Pedobacter sp. W3I1: one gene and its partner. The protein of the gene in region 1 interacts with the protein of each later gene in a pairwise test. Links are inferred from orthologs where the notes say so. Each region holds a gene or a part of one and is shown in the gene's direction. Other genes may lie near its edges. The genes, in order: topA and QF042_RS13215.

Region 1 (10,735 bases):
TTCGCGTTTAGTAGAACACAACGGTGTAAGAGTATAGTTTTCCTTTTTCCTTAGCCAAATAAGCCTTATCTTGCAGGCTGAAAATGGCACTATATTTTACATCAATCAATTCGGGCAGTAATGGCAATTGTTACTATGTAGGTAATGACAATGAAGCTGTTTTGGTTGATATTGGTCTAACCTGTAAAGAGGTTGAAACACGAATGAACCGTTTGGGTTTACCTATAAGTAAGGTAAAGGCAATTTTTATCTCGCACGAACATAGCGATCACATTAAAGGTTTAGCGGTTTTTGCAAAAAAACACAAACTTCCTGTGTACATCAGTACGGCCACCCTAAAAAGCAGTCGTCTTTTTTTAGATGAAAACAATACCTTTTCATTAAACCATCTACAAAACATCCAAATTGGCGATTTAAAAATCTCTGCTTTCTCTAAATTCCATGATGCTGCAGATCCGTATAGTTTTACTGTAGAATGCAATGATGTAAGAGTTGGCGTTTTTACGGATATCGGTGCCGTTTGCGATCGTTTAATCAGTCATTTTAAAAACTGCCATGCAGCGTTCTTAGAAGCCAACTACGACACTGAAATGTTAGAAAATGGAAGATACCCTTATTTTCTAAAAAGAAGGATCACGAGCGGACATGGCCACTTGAGCAATGCACAGGCACTGGAGCTTTTCACCAATCACAAACCCTCGTACATGAGTCATCTTTTATTGAGTCATCTATCAAAAGATAATAACGATCCTGAACTGGTTGAAAAACTATTTAAAAATGTTGCTGGTGATACCTTTGTTAAAGTAGCTTCAAGATACGAGGAGACCGCGCTCTATTACGTTAGCAATACGCAAAACACACCTGAAGTTTATCATTTCGATCCTAGTCTACACCAGCCAGCGCAACTTAACCTGTTTTAACATACTAAAGTCAAAAACAACCAACCCTGTTCTATCAATTGGGTTACAGTATGGCTTATTTTAAGCCATAAACTGCAATTGGCCTGGCAAAGCTATAATAACAGCAAATAATTTAATTTTTACGAAACTTTTTATTCCGACAGGCGTTTTATATAGACTTCATAAATAGTTTGTTTGGTTTATTGGGGGCTTATGGATTTAAGCCCCTTTCTCTTGTCTAAAACTTTTCAATTCATTCAGGCTAAAATCGCCAGCATCTATTCCATTTTATATTCTAAATTTTTAGTTATATTCGATAGGCAATCATCCGGATATAATATTTAAACCTTTTAAAATAATAATTATATGGAGACAAGTAAACTTTCTAAATTCAGTGCCGAGTTTCTAGGCACGCTCGTGTTGGTTTTAATGGGCTGTGGTAGCGCGGTTATAGCTGGCGCAAATGGCACAACCGGAGTAGGCTTATTAGGTATATCATTTGCCTTTGGTTTATCAGTTACCGCAATGGCTTATGCAATAGGGCACATTTCAGGCTGTCACATTAATCCGGCCATTTCTATCGGAATGGTAATAGCAGGTCGCATGAAAATTGGCGAAGCTGCCTATTATATTGTTGCGCAGGTATTAGGTGGCCTAGCAGGTGCATTTATTTTATTACAAATTGCCTCAGGAAAGGCAGAATATTCTTTAACGGCAAACGGGTTAGGGCAAAATGGTTTTGCAGCATTATCTCCACAGCATTACAGCTTACAGGCTGGTTTTATTGCAGAAATTGTACTCACCTTTATTTTCTTATTGGTTATTTTCGGCTCAACCTCTACGAAAAACATCAATGGGGGCTTTGCCGGACTAGCAATTGGTTTAAGTTTAACACTCATTCATATTGTAGGCATCCCGGTAACTGGCGTATCAGTAAATCCCGCCAGAAGTATTGGCCCTGCCCTATTGGTTGGCGGAGAAGCATTAAGCCAGGTTTGGCTCTTTATTGTAGCACCGATTATTGGTGCAGCACTAAGTGCCTTAGTTTGGAAAACTGTTCTGGAGAAAAACTAGACTTATGAAAAGAGTAATAGTTTAGGGTTTAGAGGTTAGTATTTAAACGCTAACCCCTAAACGCTAAACTTCTATAAGTTTTTAACAATCGCTTCGTCTGTAGGTTTTGTTTTAGAGCGGAAACGGTGTACCAATTCTCCTTTTTCGTTGATTAAGAATTTCTCAAAATTCCATTTAATATCGCCTTGCTCTTCAGTATTGGTCTGAGAAGTTAAATACTTAAACAAAGGACTGATATCATCACCTTTAACACTACTTTTCTCGGCAAGCAAAAACGAAACATTATACTTCCCGGTACAAAATTCTTTAATCTCTGCATTGGTAGAAAACTCCTGTCCACCAAAGTTACCCGCCGGAAAACCAATTAATACCACTTTTTTACCATATTGTTTCTGCAGTTTTTCTAAATCCTCGTACTGTGGGGTAAAACCACATTTAGAAGCTGTGTTAACAATTAAGATTTTTTTGCCTTTAAATTTCGATAGCTTAATTTCTTTACCATCAATGGTTTTAAAGCTGAAATCGTAAACATTTTTTGGTGGCGACACCAATAAGTTTAATAGGATTAAAATTGTGCTGATCATCTTTTTTTTTATTTTTATATACGAATATAGGCACAAATAGTTTTCGATGCCGTAATGTTGTTGTAAATTAAATGTATCAAATTAGGCATACAAACTAACTTATCATGATTTGGAAATGAAAATATGTATTTCATCGCTCAAATGAAGAGTCTTTTTTTGATTAAGAAATTGAAGGCAGTGGTTCTTGGCGGTTTACGGCCCCGCTATCACTTATAGTCCTCGCTGCGCTCCGGGCTATTCAGCTCTATCGGGTTTAATTAACAAAGTCTGTTGCTCTTTTGTACATTCAGCTTGGCACAACGCTATTAAAACACGCATAGCAGCACTAAGCAAGCCACCTAAACCCGACCGAAGCGGAAAACCCGCAGACCGAGGAACGAGGTTGAGGATTTGTAGCAAAGAGCGGGACAAAACCTTACCTATAAATTACTAATATTGCTTTCCAAAAAAAGATTAAAACCACATTAAAACCAATATATTTCCTCTGCATTTAATAAAAAAAATGTATTAAATTCTCCTCGGGTTTGGATTTATACTTTAATTATAGCTTTATTTGCACAAAAACGTATTTCATGGCCAAAAATTTATTAATCGTCGAGTCACCCGCAAAAGCTAAAACTATAGAAGGCTATTTAGGCAAAGATTTCCTGGTGAAATCTAGCTATGGCCATATCAGGGATTTAGTTAAGGGCGATATGGCGATTGATATCAAGAATAATTTTGCCCAAACTTACGAAGTGCCTGCCGACAAGAAAAACATTGTCGCCGAATTGAAAAAACTAGCTAAGGAAGCCGAAATGGTATGGCTAGCATCCGATGAGGACCGTGAGGGGGAAGCTATTTCGTGGCACTTATTCGAAACTTTAGGCCTAAAAGTGGAGAAAACAAAACGAATTGTTTTTCATGAAATTACCAAGCCAGCCATTTTAAAAGCAATTGAGAGTCCGCGTGGAATTGATTATAATCTGGTAAATGCCCAACAGGCACGCCGTGTATTAGATCGTTTGGTAGGTTTCGAACTTTCTCCGGTATTATGGAAAAAGGTAAAACCATCATTGTCTGCTGGCCGCGTACAATCAGTAGCCGTACGTTTAATTGTTGATAGAGAAAGGGAAGTTTTAAATTTTAATTCAGCTGCTGCCTATAAAATCACAGCTCAGTTTTCTACCGGCAAAGGAAAAGAAATCGTAAAAGCAGAATTACCACAACGTTTCGAAAATGAGGCTGATGCTGAAAAATTTCTACAAGACTGTGTAAATGCCAGGTTCGACATTACCAGTTTAGAAACAAGGCCGGCAAAACGTAATCCTGCTGCCCCGTTCACCACCTCAACCTTACAACAAGAAGCTTCCAGAAAATTAGGTTTTTCGGTAGCCAGGACTATGCAGGTTGCACAAAGACTGTACGAAGCAGGTAAGATTACCTACATGAGAACAGACTCTGTAAACTTATCAGAAACTGCATTAAATGCAGCTGCTGCTGAAATTAAATCTGCTTACGGCGATAAATATCACCAACATCGCGTTTATAAAACAAAATCGGCTGGTGCGCAAGAAGCTCACGAAGCCATCCGCCCGACATATTTCGACAGGCATACTGTAGATGGAGATATTTCAGAAAAACGTTTATATGATTTAATCTGGAAACGTTCTATTGCATCACAAATGAGTGAAGCTTTGTTCGAAAAAACTACTGCACAGATTACTGCTTCTACCCGCAAAGAGCATTTAGTTGCCGAAGGTGAAGTATTAAAATTCGATGGTTTCTTAAAAGTTTATCTGGAATCTACTGATGATGAAGAAAACGAAGAAAAAGAAGGGGGTGCCATTTTACCTCCTTTAGCCAAAGGACAAGAATTATTTTTGAAAGAAATGCAGGCGACAGAACGTTATTCACGTCCGCCGGCAAGATATACTGAGGCCAGTTTAGTTAAGAAATTAGAAGAACTGGGCATTGGCCGCCCGTCTACTTATGCACCAACCATTTCTACCGTACAAAACCGTGGTTATGTGGTTAAAGAAGATAGAGATGGTAAACAACGTAAGTTTACTTCTATCATTTTAGCTGATGGACAAGTAAAAAAAGAAATAAAATCAGAAATTACAGGTGCGGAGAAACAGAAACTCTTTCCTACTGATATAGGTGAAGTAGTAAACGATTTCCTGGTAGAACATTTCAAAGGTATCGTCGATTTTAACTTCACCGCTAAAGTAGAAAAAGAATTTGATGAAATTGCCCAGGGTTTACAAGAGTGGACTAAAATGCTGCACTCGTTCTATAGTCCTTTTCATAGTGAAGTAGAAACTACTTTAGAAACCGCTGAACGTGCTACAGGCGAGCGTTTATTGGGTTTAGATCCGGCAACTGGTAAAAATGTATACACCAAGGTTGGTAAATTTGGACCATTGGTTCAAATCGGAGAACTTGATGAAGAAGAAAAACCTCGCTATGCTAGCTTAATGCGCACACAATCTGTTGCAACCATTACTTTAGATGATGCGTTAGAGCTGTTTAAATTACCTTTCCAACTTCCTGATTTTGAAGGCAAAGAAGTAATGATTGGGGTTGGCCGTTTTGGACCTTACGTAAAATGGGGCGATAGTTTTATTTCGCTTCCTAAAAACGAAGACCCTTTATCGGTTACTTATGATAGAGCAGTTGAAATCATCAAACAGAAAATGGATGATGATGCACCAATTGCACACTACGAAGGTTTAGGCGTAACAAAAGGCAAAGGCCGTTTTGGTCCGTTTATTAAATGGAACGATCTATTTATCAATATTCCTGCTAAAGGATACGATTTCGATAACTTATCACAAGAAGATATTAATACCTTAATTGGCAAAAAAGTAGAAAAAGAAGCCAACCGTTTTATTAAAACCTGGGATGCTGAAAAAATATCTATCGAAAATGGCCGCTGGGGACCATTTATCCGTTTTGGTAAACTGATGCTCAAACTAAGGAATAACGAGGCTACCAAGCAAAAATATACACCAGAAGAATTGGTTGATATTGATTTAGAAGTGGTTAAAAAAATGATTGTTGAGCAGGTGCCTAACGCTTTCGAAACGAAGAAAAAAGCTCCGGCAAAGAAAAAAGCACCAGCTAAAAAGGCTGTAGCGAAGAAAAAATAGGCCAGGATTAGCCAGGATTAAAGGATTTTTGGATTGCCAAGATAAATTGGATAAAATTAAATTGTAAGTATTGTCATCCTGAGCCTGTCGAAGGAGATTTATTATTTTATTTCGACGAGATCAGGTGATAACATTGATTAGAGATAAAATAGTTTAGGATTAGACGGATATTCAATAATTCTATCATTCACTCATTCAATAATTTTAAAAAATTGAAAGCAGATTTACCAGAAAATATAGTCGAAGATATTGCAATGGCCGTGGTATTGATGGGCGAAACACCAGAAGTAACAAGCTGGACGGTTTATCTTGTCAACTTAAAAAATGAGCCAATAACCAATGTTTTAATCAGCTCTAAAGGTTATGGTGAAAAGGATGGTAAACAAGTCAAAACTTCAATTTTGCGACACATGGTTGGCGACATGGAGGCCAATTCTTTTGCAGGAGTAGAAGCTATCGATCCTGAAGTTTTTGGCTTAACTAACGAATACTGGCTAAGCTATTACATTGGTAGTACCATTTATGATAAGAAATTTATTTTTCTGCCTGAAAGCATCATCGATTCTAATCTGATTAAAATTCCATTAGTAAACAGACCTGGGGGGTGATGATAAAATAGTCCGGAGTCGTTAGTCTGGAGTCAGGAGTCTTAACTAACGACTTAGGACTCCAGACTAAGGACTAACCTAAGGCACCTTAACCGCTTGTCTGCCAAGCAATTTCCAGCCTGACTTTTCTTTGCTCCAGATTAAAAGAATATACAACTTCACATTTCCAGGAACATTTTTATCATTGGTTTTGGCATTTAGCGTATGACGCACCAAAGCTGTTTTGTTCTGAATAACAACAGTCTGATCAGTTAAATTAATATCTACAAAATCCGATTCGCCCGAAAGTAATGAGTGCATAAACTCTTGTTTGGTTTGTACTTTTCCACTCGAATGCCCATAACTCAAATTGTTAAGTAACAACTTGTCTAAGCCTAAGCTATCAGGATTAATCATTAGGCTAATAAGTTTGTTTACAGCATCATTAACTTCTTTTTCTGCATTTGTCTTTTGTGCAAAACAAAAATTGGCTGTAATTAACAGGCTCGAAAAAATCAAGAGTTTCTTTATCATATCTGGTTGTATTGAGGTTGATGCTGTAAACTTATCCAAAACCATGCAAAGGAACAAACCATAAACGTTAATTTTCAACATAATTTATTTTAACGTGAATTTTAGTTTATTTTCGGATGGAATATACCATTGGTAGTGACAAAGGATAATTGCAGCACATCTATTGATTTTTACCGCAACATTATATTCCCATTTATCTTAACGAATTTCAAACATGGAACAACCATCTACCTACCAGTCATCCTCCAAAAAGAAATTTTTCTTCATCGGATTACTTGCTGTTTCCATAGCAGCAATTGTATTTATCTATTTTAATAGAAAGAAAAAAAATCATGAAGAAAATCAGGCTTATGCAAAATATATCGAAGCTTATACCTCTGGAACCATTTCTAAAAAGAGTTTTATTAGAGTTCACCTGGCCAATGCGGCAACAGGTATGCAGGATCTAGGCAAAGCAGATTCGCGCGAACTTTTCGACTTCTCTCCTTCTATCTCGGGCAAAACCTATTGGATTGATCCACAAACTGTAGAATTTAGACCTGATGAGAACCTTAAACCCGGCAAAAACTACGAAGCTACATTCAAACTTGCAGAAGTTTCTGCCACAGAAAAAGGTCTGGAAGATTTCGATTTTGAATTTAAAGTGATTACGCCAGGGATCATACTTTCTCAAAACGGATTGGTTTCGCAAAATAATACCGCTTTAGATTACATGAAATTAACTGGTGAAGTGGCTACTGCTGATGTAGAAGAAACGAGCAAAATAGAGAAAACAGTTTCATTGGATTTTGATCAAAAGCTAAAAATCAAATGGGAGCACGATCCGGCAAAAAACACCTCAAAATTCACGATCGACAGTATAAAAAAGACCGGAAACGACCAAAATTTAAAAATAGATTGGGATGGCGATGCTATTGATGCAGAACAAAAAGGTGAAGTAGAAATCCGTGTTCCATCCATAAATAAATTTGAAATTCTGGACATGAAAGCCATTCAAGGCGAAGAGGATTATGCGTTGGTACAATTTTCTGAACCAATTGGCGTGGGTCAGGACTTAACAGGCATGATCACGCTTGGTAACCTGAGCGATTTGAGATACACCATTGATGCCAGTCAGGTTAAAGTTTATGCCGCAGAAGAGCTTAAGGGTAATTATGCGCTAAATGTAAATGCTGGGGTCGAGAATATTAATGCAAAAAAACTGGCTAACGGCAAAATGGCCAATCTTGTTTTTGAAGATAAATTACCAGCAGTTACCATTGCAGGTAATGGTACCATTTTACCCAATTCGGGAAAACTTGTTTTACCTTTCGAAGCTATTAATTTAAAAGCAGTTGATGTAACCGTAATCAAAATTTACGAAAACAACATTCCTCAGTTTTTTCAAACCAACAGCTACAAAGATGGAAACGAACTGCGCAGGGTGGCAAAGCCCATTTTGCAAAAAACAGTGCGTTTAGATGAGGATAAAGCGCTCAATCTCCATAAAAAGAACCGCTTTACGCTCGATCTTGATAAGATGATCCATACCGAACCAGGTGCAATGTACAGGGTTACCATTGCTTTCAGACAAGAATACAATGCTTACAATTGCAAAACCGGAGAAGAAAAAGTTGGTGATGGTGAAGAAGAAAATGAATATGGAGAATATGAAGGTTATGGCGAAAAAATAGATGAAGATGATGACTTTTGGCAGCGGTACAACAATTATTACCCACAAAATTATAAATGGAGTGATAAAGACAATCCATGCACGCCTTCATTTTACACCAACCAACGCTGGGCCAGTAGAAACCTAATTGCTTCGAACATTGGTTTGGTGGCCAAACGCGGCAACGACAACAGCATGCTCATTGTTGCTACTGATTTATTAACCGCAAAACCATTAAGTGGGGTAAACCTGGAATTAATGGATTACCAGAAACAGATCATTTTCACCACTAAAACCGATGGTGATGGTTTTGCAAGGTTTGATCTGAAAAGACAACCTTTTCTATTGATTGCCAAAAATGGTTCAGAACGTGGATACCTTAAATTGGACGATGGAAGCTCACTTCCATTAAGCAGGTTTGATGTGGGCGGCGATGTTGTTCAAAGTGGTTTAAAAGGCTTTATTTATGGAGAACGTGGCGTTTGGCGACCAGGCGACAGTTTATTTGTTTCTTTCGTTCTGGAAGACAAACTCAAAAAACTTCCGGCCAATTATCCGGTAACGATGGAATTCTATAATCCAAAAGGTCAGCTTTACAAAAGATTGATTAATGGCAAGCCTTTAAATGGATTCTATACCTTTAAAACCGCTACTGAAAGTACTGCTCCTACGGGTAACTGGATGGCGAAAGTTAAAGCGGGTGGTGCCACATTCACCAAAACCTTAAAAATCGAAACCGTTATGCCAAACCGTTTGAAAATTGATTTCAACGTGGGCAATAAAACATATTTAAGCGCAGGAACATCTGCCGCTACCCTATCGGCTAAATGGCTATTCGGTGCAGTTGCACAGAATTTAAAAGCAAAGGTTGATGTAAACTTAAACACCACCGAAACTAAATTTAAGGGCTTTGAAGGTTTTAGTTTCGATAATCCTACGGTTAACTTCGAATCGCAGGTTAAAACCATTTTCGAAGGTACATTAAACCAGAATGGTACGGCTCAGATCAATACCAATTTAAATGAGAACAATACCGCTCCAGGCGTATTAAGAGCAAATTTTACGACTAAAGTTTTCGAACCGGGAGGTAATTTCAGTATCGATAATTTCAGCATTCCTTACCACGTATACAGCAGTTATTTAGGTATCCGTCCGGAAAAGGGTGATCGTTTAAGCGGTATGCTAGTTACTGGGAAAGAGCATAAAATCGAAATTGTAAATGTAAATACCGACGGAAAACTTTTAAGCGGTACCAAAACCGTGCAGGTAGAATTATATAAAACACAATGGCGCTGGTGGTGGGAACAGGATGACCAGTATACCTATGCCAACTTTACCCAAAACCAATACAACAAACTAGTTGAAAGTCATCAGGTAAACTTATTCAACGGAAAAGGAAGCTGGAATTTACGTGTTGATGAACCAGAGTGGGGCCGTTATTTAATTTTGGTGCGCGATGTAAATGGTGGGCATGTTACAGGAAAATCGGTTTACGTAGATTGGCCAGGCTGGGCACAGCGCGAACAAGGCAGCAATCCAACAGAGGCCTCTATGTTATCTTTCACAGCCAACAAAGAGAAATTCACCGTTGGAGAAGACATCACGTTAACCATCCCAACAGGAAAAAACGGAAGAGCATTAATTTCTATTGAAAATGGAAGTCGCGTATTAAAAACCTTCTGGGTAGATACCAAAGCCGGACAAACGCAATTTAAGTTTAAGGCGGAGAAAGAAATGGCACCTAATGTTTTTGCCAACATTACTTTATTACAACCTCATGCACAAACGGTTAATGATTTACCGATCAGGATGTATGGTGCTATTCCACTCTCGGTAGAAGATCCGCAAACCATTTTAAAACCGACCATTAAAATGGCCGATAAAATTAAACCAGAAACCGAAAACACCATCACTGTGGGCGAACAGAATGGCAAAGCAATGACCTATACCATTGCCCTTGTAGATGAAGGTTTGCTGGACTTAACCCGATTTAAAACACCAGATCCACATGGCGCATTTTATGCCCGCGAAGGTTTAGGCGTAAAAACATGGGATTTGTTTGATTATGTGTTAGGTGCGTGGGGAGGAAATTTAGAACGTATTTTAAGCATTGGTGGTGATGGTAGCATCAACAAGAATTTAAATCCTGCAAAAGCAAACCGTTTTAAAGCGGTGGTTAAATTTATGGGACCATTTACTATTGGCAAAGGCGAAAGTAAAACACATAAATTTAAATTACCACAGTACATTGGTGCAGTAAGAGCTATGGTAG
Region 2 (10,594 bases), 570 kb from region 1 along the record:
CAAAAACAAGCAAAAAGCGAAAAGCCGTTCAAAAAGCATATAGTCAACATACAGGAGTATACAACAATAGCATTGTTTGGGCATTTTTTATTAAGAAGATTAAATATTTCTCGAATTTGAAGTAAGAACCTTGCGTCATTTCGACTGAAGCTCACCGATTTTTCATCGGTAGCGGAATGGAGAATCTTTTTAATTAGCCGTTATAGATTTCTCGACTACGTTGCACTCCGCTCGAAATGACGATCACGGATTTCTTTTGATCTGGAGTCCTGTCAGATGTTGCCATCTGACAGAAATAATAGAATTGATTAAATCAACAAACTTTCAATAGCCAAACGATAACCTTTTATACCAAAACCTGTTAAAACACCTTGACAGTTTTTGCCGGTTAAAGAAACATGTCGATATTCTTCTCTTGAATATATATTTGAAATGTGTACTTCTACTACTGGCGTTTTAATTGCCGCAATCGCGTCAGCAATCGCTACAGAGGTATGTGTATAACCGCCGGCATTTAGTACTACCCCATCATAACTAAAACCAACTTCATGCAGTTTATTAATAATTTCGCCTTCCACATTACTCTGATAATATTCAATTTCAATATCAGGATAAACCGTTTTTAATTCTTTAATATAATCTTCAATACTGGTGCTTCCGTAAATAGATGGCTCGCGAACACCTAATAAGTTTAAGTTTGGCCCGTTAATAATTTGTATTTTCATAATATAATGTTGTAACGTTGCAATGTTATAAAAAATCTTAAATAAAAGCATGCTTTGGCCATCATATATTAAAGGATTTAAATCGTATTTAAAGCTGGAGCGATCGTTATCTGGTAATTCTGTCGAGGCTTACTTGAGTGATATTGACAAATTGAGCCAGTATTTTAAATCTCTAACTAAAGAGCCCAAATTAACTGACGTTGCCATAACTGATCTAAAATCCTTTATCTCCTGGCTGAATGAGTTGGGTATGCAAGCCAGTACACAGGCTCGGGTAATCTCCGGACTAAAAGCTTTCTTCGCCTATTTAATGCTCGAAGATGTGATTTCAAATGATCCTACAACATTGCTTGAAGCACCAAAACTCAGCAGAAAATTGCCCGATACTTTGAATATTTATGAGATCAATAAACTTATAGAGGCCATTGATGCTTCTAAACCCGAGGGGATGCGTAATAAAGCCATTATGGAGGTTTTATATGGCTGTGGTTTACGGGTAACTGAATTAACCGAATTAAGGATCTCGAATCTGTTCCCGAAGATCGAATTTATAAAGGTAATTGGAAAAGGAAATAAAGAGCGTTTAGTGCCCATTGGAAGCGTAGCCTTAAAGCTGCTCGATATTTACATTAACGAAGTTAGGGTGCATGCAAATATTAAAAAGGGGCATGAAGATTTTATCTTTTTGAACCGCTTTGGCGCTAAACTCTCGCGCATTTCGATTTTTAACCTGATTAAAAGCCTGGCAATATCTACCGGATTAAAGAAAACGATTAGTCCGCATACCTTAAGGCATTCGTTCGCTACACATTTAATTGAAGGTGGTGCTGATTTGCGAGCCGTACAAGAAATGTTGGGCCATTCGAGTATTACCACTACAGAAATTTATACACACATTGATAGAGATTATTTAAGAGAGGTGATTACGCAGTTTCATCCGAGATCTTAGTTGAAGAGCAGAAAGACTAAAGCTAAAAGACCAAAGCACCTTTAATGTAATCCGTCGATGCTATAACTCTTCAGTTATAGATCCTGAAACAAATCCGATAACTATCTGATCAGGAGGACGAACGGAGAAAGCTCATACCATTGCTCGGTTACTTCTGACTCCCGACCTCTGACATCGGACTTACAGCTTTAACCATCCTATCCTTCCCTTGCATATCTTGCCTTAACTCAATATCAATAAATCCTTTAGCAGCTAACATTTCAAGAGTTTCATTACCTAAATATTCGTTGATCTCGAAATAAAGGTGTCCGTTAGGTTTTAAGTTTGTTCTTGCAAAATCAGCAATAGCTTTATAAAATATTAATGGGTTTTCATTACTCACAAACAAGGCCAAATGTGGTTCGTACACCAACACATTATTATGCATATCTGCTTTCTCTAAATCCCTGATATAAGGTGGATTACTTACTATGACGTCAAATTTTTCTTCAGTTTTAAAACTCAAAATATCTGCTTCAATAAACTTGATTTTTACACCCAGTTGTTTTGCATTTTGCTTGGCCACAACAATGGCATCGGCAGAAACATCTAAGGCAGATACTTCAGCTTCTGGCAAATGTTTTTTAAGTGTGATGGGAATGCATCCAGAGCCAGTTCCAATATCAAGAATACTGATTTTATGGTTACTGTTAACTGAAAACTGCGAACTGTTATCTGAAATCATCCAATCAACCAATTCTTCTGTTTCTGGCCTCGGGATCAGTACATGTTCGTTGACTTTAAATACAGAGCCGTAAAAATGGGCTTCTTCTAAAATATGTTGAATGGGTTTTCCGATTTGCAAATCATTAAGGATGCTCAAAAGTTTTTGCATATTGATAAAACTGATATCGATATCTTTTTGTATGATCAGTTTACCTGAAGATAAGGCTAAAACCTTTCCGGCAGCAATACTAAATAATGCTTTTGCTTCATTACTATCGTATAATTGCTCAAGTTCTAGTTCGTAATGCTCCGCTAATTCTCCTATCTTCATATTTACAAAATTACTTATTTGAGATGATAACAGATCTCTTTTGATAAGGCCATGACTCTTTTTTTACTACTTTTGCCCTAATGAGCGATGAATTTTATATAAAACGCTGTCTGGACTTAGCCGCCCTGGCTTTGGGAAACGTTAGTCCAAACCCAATGGTTGGCTGTGTTATTGTTGTAGATGGCAAAATTATTGGAGAAGGATATCATCAGGAATATGGAAAATCACATGCCGAAGCCAATGCCGTTAAAGCTGTTTTTGATAAACATGGTAATGAGGCCGAAAATCTATTGAAACAGGCTACCGCTTATGTTAACCTGGAGCCTTGCGCGCATTTTGGCAAAACACCTCCCTGTGCCGATTTATTGGTAAAACACCAATTAAAGAAGGTAGTGATTGGCAATAGAGACCCTTTTTCTGGTGTTGATGGCAAAGGCATCGAGAAACTCAGAAATGCAGGAATTGAAGTGGTGAGTGGGATTTTGGATGATGAATGCCGTTATTTCAACAGAAGATTTTTTACGAGGATCCAAAAGCAAAGGCCATATATTATTTTAAAATGGGCAGAAACCGCGAATGGCTATTTCGCAACAAAAGATGGTCACCAGAAATGGATCAGTGGTGCCTTGGCCAAACGTTTAGCTCATCAATGGCGTAGCGAAGAAGATGCAATCCTGATTGGTAAACAGACTGCCATTATGGATAACCCGCAGTTAACTTCGCGTGAATGGCCCGGTAAAAATCCCATCCGTCTGGTAATCGACAAGAACCTTCAGGTGCCAGTAACCAATCATATTTTTAATGCAGCAGCCAAAACCATTATCTTTAATGAGGTTAAAACTGATGTCATAGCGAATATCCATTATATCCAAATGGAGGATATGCACTTTTATTTAGCGCAAAAAATTGCTTTTCAGCTTTATCTGATGGATATACAATCGGTAATTATTGAAGGTGGCGCCAATATTTTAAATCAATTTTTAAGTACTAATCTATGGGATGAAGCACGTATTTTTACTTCATCTACCAGCTGGAGCGAGGGTGTTTCTTCTCCAAATATTAATGGAAATCTGCAGGAAGCAGTACAAATTGGAAATGACAAACTCTCTATCTATCTAAACGACATCAAATAAATGATTTACATTATTTTAAGCATTTGCTGTAGTGTTACTGTAGCCGTTTTATTAAAGCTGGCCAAGCGGTACCAAATCAGTATCATTCAAGCCGTTACCATCAATTACCTTGCTGCATTAAGCTTTTGTTTTCTTTTTTTTAAGCCCGATGTTAAACTAATCACCTCTACCGCACCATGGCCAATTTATATTGCCTTGGCTATCCTGTTGCCGTCGATATTTTTATTCCTTGCAGCATCGGTAAAAAATCTTGGCATTGTTAAAACCGATATCGCACAACGTTTATCACTATTTATCCCGATACTGGCAGCTTATTTTATCTTTAAAGAAGATTTTAATAACCTGAAGATTATTGGTCTGGCGATCGGTTTTGTGGCTATTTTCTTAACCTTTCTTCGGAAATCTGATCAAAAAGAAAGCAGTAAAGGAAGCCTGCTTTATCCCATTATGGTTTTCGTCGGTTTTGGGGTAATCGATGTTCTTTTTAAACAAATTGCATTATATAAAGAATTGCCTTATACCACTTCGCTTTTTACTGTTTTTTGCCTGGCTTTTATTGTTTCATTGCTGATCGTAATTTCGATGGTGCTGGCCGGCAAAATAAAAATACAGATGGTAAATGTGCTTTGTGGATTCATTTTAGGCTTTTTCAATTTTGGGAATATCCTTTTTTACATGAAGGCCCATAAAGCATTGGCCGAAAATCCATCTACCGTTTTTGCAGCTATGAATTTAGGAGTAATTATTGCAGGTACCTTAATTGGAGTAATTGTATTTAAAGAAAAACTAAGTAAATTAAATTACGCAGGTATAATTTTGGCAATTGCAGCCGTTATCTTCATTACACTATCACAGAATGCTGTTCGATGATTCATATAAAACCATCGAAAGTACTTCAGAAGGTATATTTCGGGATAAAGGCAGCAAATTTATTGCTTATGCCTACCCTATCCATAGTGAATTAGAAATAAAGCCGATTATTACCAAACTTCGTGCAGAACATGTTAAGGCCAATCATTTTTGTTATGCTTATCGCCTGACACCTGACCGGTCTGTTTTTAGGGTTAATGATGATGGCGAACCTTCGGGTACTGCGGGCAGGCCAATCCTAAACTGTTTATTATCAGAAGACCTGACTAATATCCTAATTGTGGTAGTACGTTATTTTGGCGGTACATTACTTGGCGTACCTGGTTTAATTAATGCATATAAAACCGCTAGTATAGAAGCAATTAATGCATCTACCATTATTAACAAAACGGTTAACGATGTTTACGAAGCGCATTTCGAATACCTGCAAATGAACGAGGTGATGAAATTGAGTAAAGAAGAAAACTTGCTGATCTTAGGACAACAATTTGATATGGATTGTATATTGAAATTTGAAGTGAGAAAAGCACAACTCAATCAGGTTTTAAGTAAATTTGATAAAATTGAGGGTGTTAAATTAAAATACCTGGAAACGATTTAATAACCACAGATTAAAAGAGTGAACACCGATAAAATCTACGTTGATCAGCGGGCAAGATAAACCAAATATGAAAATATCCGAAAGCGACTTAATTATCAATCCTGATGGCAGCATATACCATCTAAACCTTTTACCAGGTGATATTGCTGATACTATAATTACCGTTGGCGATCCTGACCGCGTTGGCGAGGTAAGTAAATATTTCGATAAAATAGAATTTAAAAAAGGCAAACGCGAATTTATTACCCACACGGGTTATTTAGGTAAAAAACGCGTTACCGTGCTCTCAACAGGGATTGGTACCGATAATATTGATATCGTTTTCAATGAATTAGATGCATTGGTTAATGTTAATTTTGAAACCCGTGAAATTAAAAAAGAGCTTACCTCATTAAATATGATCAGAGTGGGTACCTCTGGTGCTGTTCAGCCGGATATTCCAATGGGAACGATTTTGGCTTCCTCTTATGGCTTAGGGATGGATGCTCTAATGAATTACTATCTCCAGCAATTATCTGGTGATGAGCAGCTTTTAATGGATGATATTAAGGCCCATTTTGGTCACCTTAAAAATATGAACCCCTATTTAACTGCTGCCGACGAAGGCCTGTTAAATACCATTGGCAAAGATATGGTTCATGGTATCACCATTACAGCGCCTGGCTTTTATGCTCCACAGGGTAGAATTGTACGTGCTAAAAACGCGGTTCCCGATTTTATTAGCTTGATTAACAGTTTTAAGAGTAACCAATACCGGATTACTAATTTAGAGATGGAAACTGCCGGAATTTATGCTTTAGCTAAGGTTTTGGGCCATAAAGCACTTTCTATTAATGCCATTCTAGCCAGCAGGATAAAATTTGAATTTAGCAAAGAACCGAATAAAATAGTAGAACAAGCTATAAAAATGGTACTTGAAAGGATTTAGTTATGGCGGAGTCATCACTAATATTAACTTAAATGTTCTAAGATGTCTCAGATGGTCAAAAATAAGCCCAGCGCGCACAAACCTCTAAAACATGAATTTATACAAAAAAAAGAAGTGTCAGATGGCAACATCTGACACCACGGAATATTTTTATACTGTTGGTATTGTTTCTTTCACCAATTCATTACCTTCGGCATCTAAATAAGTACAAGTCATCTCATCCAGATCAGCTACCCATTTTTCAACACCCGCATCTGCCGCTTGCTTGCAAAATGTAAAATAATCAGTTTCTCCCTCCTGGTGTATTTTCAACGCATGCGCCAATTTATCAGAAGAAGATGCAGTGTTGATCGTCAGTGTTGGATATTCATCAGGACTTACTTGTTGAGCATTATCTTCATCATCAAAATAAATCGATAAGCCGTTTGATACGTAAACATCGTTCCGCTTAACACCCATTTCCTTAATTTCTTTTATAAACTGAGGAAAATCTGCACCAGTTTTAATTTTTGATTCTGCTGCCTGGATGTTTTCGATCGTGAACATAAATTATCTGTTTAATGAAACTTTGTAAATTGTTGTTTGCGTGTACAGGCCATCTGGTCTTAAAATGGTACTAGGAAATGTTGGAATATTAACGGCATTTGGATGGTGTTGTGTTTCTACACAAAAAGCATCATAACTATCATAATCTTTTCCATCTTTGCCGTTCTTTACCCCTAAATATTTCGCTGTGTACAAATGGGCTACCGGTTCTGTAGTGTATACGCTTAAAACTAAACCGCTTTCCTCTTCAATTGTTTTACTAGCCAGCGATAAATCGCCATAGATCTTATCCAAAACGAAAGTTTGATCATAGCCTTCATCCTCATTCCAATCCTGCCCTATCGCTTTAGATTTGATAAAATCCAAAGGAGTACCTTCAACAGGGATCAATTTACCTGTTACCGAATAATTATCATCTTGCTCTAAATAATTTGAAGCAAAAATCTGTTGTTTATGGTTTTTGATATTTCCACCCTCAGGAGCCAGATTAAAATAACTATGGTGTGTTAAGTTTATGGCTGTAGCTTTATCCGTTTCTGCTTCATAACTTAAAATCAATTCATCATTTTCAGTAAGTTCGAAAGTTAAATCAACAATCAGGTTCCCAGGAAAATTTTCCTCTCCATCTATACTTTCATATTGCAGGGTAACCGAAGATTGTGGTCCATCATTAATTTCAACAATATCCCAAACTTTTCTATCAAAGCCAACTATACCTCCATGCAGTGTATCGGTACCGGCATTTTGTGCCAACTGATAGGTTTCATCATCAATAATGAATTTTCCATTTTTTATGCGGTTGGCATATCGGCCAATGATAGCACCAAAATAAGGGTAGTTTGCCAAATAAGCCGGATTGAGGTATTCGTCAAATGTATCGAAACCAAGAACGATATCCTGTTTTTCGCCTTTGGCATTCTTAACTACAAATTTGTTGATAATGGTACCATAATTGAATATTTTGACATAAGTGCCTTTGCTATTGGTGAGTTCGATTGCGATAACTTCTTCGCCATCAATAATTTTTCCGGTAGGTATTTGCTGAACGCTCATAAATTGTAACTTAGGGCTTTTGTTTCGTAAACAAACATACTATTATTAATGCTTTTTATAAATATATTTTAGCCAAATGAACATTAACCTACAGGAAAAATTTGCCGGGCAATACCATAAAAAAGCTGATGCCATTTATTTTACACCTGGGCGGGTTAACCTCATTGGGGAACATATTGATTATAATGGCGGTTTGGTTATGCCTTGTGCCATTACCTTAGGAACATGGGTAGCCATTGCCCCGAATAACGAGAGCAGATTTAGGTTTAAAAGTCTAAACTTCGATGTTCAAACGGCGGTAGCAAGCAATACTATAAACGAAAAAGATGGTAGCTTATGGGCAAATTACCCCATCGGCGTAATTAATGAATTTATTAAGGATGGAAAAATAATTAAAGGACTGGATTTTCTATTTTATGGAAACATTCCAATCGGTTCTGGTTTATCTTCTTCAGCTTCTATAGAAATAGCCACTGCTTATGCATTAAATAATTATTTCAATCTGGGTTACGACAAGCTTGAACTGGTTAAAATAGCGAAACGTGTAGAGAACGATTTTATCGGCCTAAATTCGGGTATTATGGATCAGTTTGCCGTTGCTTTTGGAGAAAAAAACAAAGCCATTGTGTTAGATTGTGAAACCTTAAAATACAAAATGGTTGATGTTGATCTCGGTAATTATGTTTTGGCCATCATTAATACCAATAAACCACGCGAATTGACTGATTCTAAGTATAATGAACGTGTTGCAGAATGCCAAACGGCATTAAAACTATTAAACGAAGAAATAAACCTTCATTATCTTTGCGAATTAACCGCTGAGAAATTTGCGCTTCACAGTCATGTAATAACAGATAAAACGATCTTAAATCGTGCTACGCACGTAGTTAAAGAAAATGATCGTGTTCATTTAGCGGCTAAAGCATTAAATGGAGGAAACCTGGAAGAGTTTGGCCGCCTGATGTACGCCTCGCACGAATCGTTAAGAACGCTCTATGAAGTAAGTGGAAAAGAACTGGATGCATTAGTAGATTTTTGCACAGATTATGAGCATGTAATCGGTGCCCGTATGACGGGTGCCGGATTTGGTGGTTGTGCAATAGCTTTGTTAGAGAAAGGCTTTGAAGAAGACTTTGCAAAACATTTAACTGATTATTACGTCGATCAGATCGGCTACCCTGCTGCCATTTACATTAGTGAAATAGGCAATGGTCCATATTTAATAACAAATGCCCAAGGATAAACATAGTTCCGAAATTACATCCAATCGGTGTAATCCCTCCATCTGTGTAATCCTTTTAAAAAAATAATGAGAAAATTAAAATTAGACGAATTAAACCGTGCGGATATTGAAGCGTTTAAAGCACAGGAAAAGCTACCTGTGGTAGTGGTTTTGGATAATGTCCGCAGTATGCATAATGTAGGTTCGGTTTTCCGTACAGCAGACGGATTTGCGTTAGAAAAAGTGATACTTTGTGGTATTACCGCTCAACCACCGCACCGCGAAATTGAGAAGACAGCATTAGGCGCTACGCAATCTGTTGATTGGATTCATTATACCGATACTTTGCAGGCCGTTGATGCCTTAAGGGCTTTGGGTTACGAGATTGTTGCAATAGAACAAGCTGAAAACAGCACCATGCTGAACACTTTCCAGCCCGATCCGGGTAAAAAATATGCATTGATCTTTGGGAACGAAGTTGATGGCGTGAGCGATGAAGTAATGGCCAAAATTGATGAGTGTATCGAAATCCCTCAGTTTGGAACTAAACATTCTTTTAATATTGTAATTTCTGCCGGTATTGTTTTTTGGGATTTCTTCGCTAAATTGAGGCTGTAACCCGCCTATTTAACCGCAAAGAACGCAGAGAAAAGGGCGCGAAGAACACAGAGTCATGAGATGCAATAAAAAAAAGAAGAAAACATTTTCGTGTTTTTCCGTGAATCCGTGGCTATTTTTTTAACCACAAAGAACACAGAGAAAAGGCGCGAAGAACACAGAGTCATCCGATGCAATAAAAAAAAGAAGAAAACATTTCCGTGTTTCTCCATGAATCCATGGCTAAAATTTAACTTATAAAATGGAAAATTTATTCTTAAAAAAACTTCAGGTAAAACCTGGTAACGTGATTAAGGTAGCTAATGCTCCAGAGCAAGCGGGTGCTATATTTGGCGATATCCCTTCAAATATTATAATAAAATATGATGAGGAAGAAGCTGAGTTTAATGTATTAATCGCTTTCACCCTCAACAAAGATCTGCTCGATCAGCAGATTAAAAAGAACCTTAAATATATTGATGCTAAAAGTATTATTTGGATCTTTTATCCTAAGAAAACGTCAAAGATTAAATCTGATCTGGATCTGATGAAAAGCTGGGAAGAACTGAATACTTTCGGTTTAACGCCATGTGCATCGGCAGCAGTAAACGAAACCTGGACTGCTCTGCGTTTAAAACTCATTTCTGAAGTCAAACCATCCGGAATGAGGAATGACCACATTAAAACCAATGAGTTTGGCGAATATATTGATCCGGTGAATAAAACTGTTAAACTTCCTGAGGATTTAAAGATCCTTTTGGAAAGCCATCCTAAAGCATTCGATTACTTTAACCAACTCGCTTACACCCACAGGAAAGAATATGTACTCTGGATTTTATCTGCAAAACAGGAAAAAACGCGTACAAGCAGGCTCGAAAAAACCTTAGAGATGTTATTAAATAATAAGAGAAATCCGTCAGACGAGTAGAATTAC

What was found.
Region 2: the proteins of topA (region 1) and QF042_RS13215 interact in binary tests that used the Escherichia coli proteins (3 or more experiments, as listed by UniProt). The link is inferred for Pedobacter sp. W3I1 from one-to-one orthologs.

Annotation. Positions count from the first base shown.
Region 1 is NZ_JAUSXN010000001.1:3,732,206-3,742,940, forward strand. What follows is about bases 2,771-5,910. They hold topA (type I DNA topoisomerase), read left to right. Parts: upstream 2,771-3,129; coding sequence 3,130-5,691; downstream 5,692-5,910. Other genes in these bases: QF042_RS15490 (hypothetical protein), read left to right, coding at 5,904-5,910. In the rest of the region: QF042_RS15465 (MarR family winged helix-turn-helix transcriptional regulator), read left to right, coding at 1-37; QF042_RS15470 (MBL fold metallo-hydrolase), read left to right, coding at 84-920; aqpZ (aquaporin Z), read left to right, coding at 1,266-1,973; QF042_RS15480 (glutathione peroxidase), read right to left, coding at 2,045-2,557; more of QF042_RS15490, read left to right, coding at 5,911-6,299; QF042_RS15495 (nuclear transport factor 2 family protein), read right to left, coding at 6,378-6,893; QF042_RS15500 (alpha-2-macroglobulin), read left to right, coding at 7,027-10,735. UniProt on the Escherichia coli protein: Releases the supercoiling and torsional tension of DNA, which is introduced during the DNA replication and transcription, by transiently cleaving and rejoining one strand of the DNA duplex.
Region 2 is NZ_JAUSXN010000001.1:3,163,206-3,173,799, forward strand. Bases 3,508-6,506 are described here. They hold QF042_RS13215 (YigZ family protein), read left to right. Parts: upstream 3,508-4,699; coding sequence 4,700-5,314; downstream 5,315-6,506. Other genes in these bases: ribD (bifunctional diaminohydroxyphosphoribosylaminopyrimidine deaminase/5-amino-6-(5-phosphoribosylamino)uracil reductase RibD), read left to right, coding at 3,508-3,843; QF042_RS13210 (DMT family transporter), read left to right, coding at 3,844-4,713; QF042_RS13220 (nucleoside phosphorylase), read left to right, coding at 5,382-6,242; QF042_RS13225 (DUF1398 domain-containing protein), read right to left, coding at 6,393-6,506. Also shown: QF042_RS13185 (glycosyltransferase family 2 protein), read left to right, coding at 1-125; aroQ (type II 3-dehydroquinate dehydratase), read right to left, coding at 309-725; site-specific tyrosine recombinase XerD, read left to right, coding at 775-1,674; prmC (peptide chain release factor N(5)-glutamine methyltransferase), read right to left, coding at 1,823-2,710; more of ribD, read left to right, coding at 2,791-3,507; more of QF042_RS13225, read right to left, coding at 6,507-6,788; QF042_RS13230 (aldose epimerase family protein), read right to left, coding at 6,792-7,841; QF042_RS13235 (galactokinase), read left to right, coding at 7,918-9,084; QF042_RS13240 (RNA methyltransferase), read left to right, coding at 9,151-9,681; QF042_RS13245 (YdeI family protein), read left to right, coding at 9,923-10,588.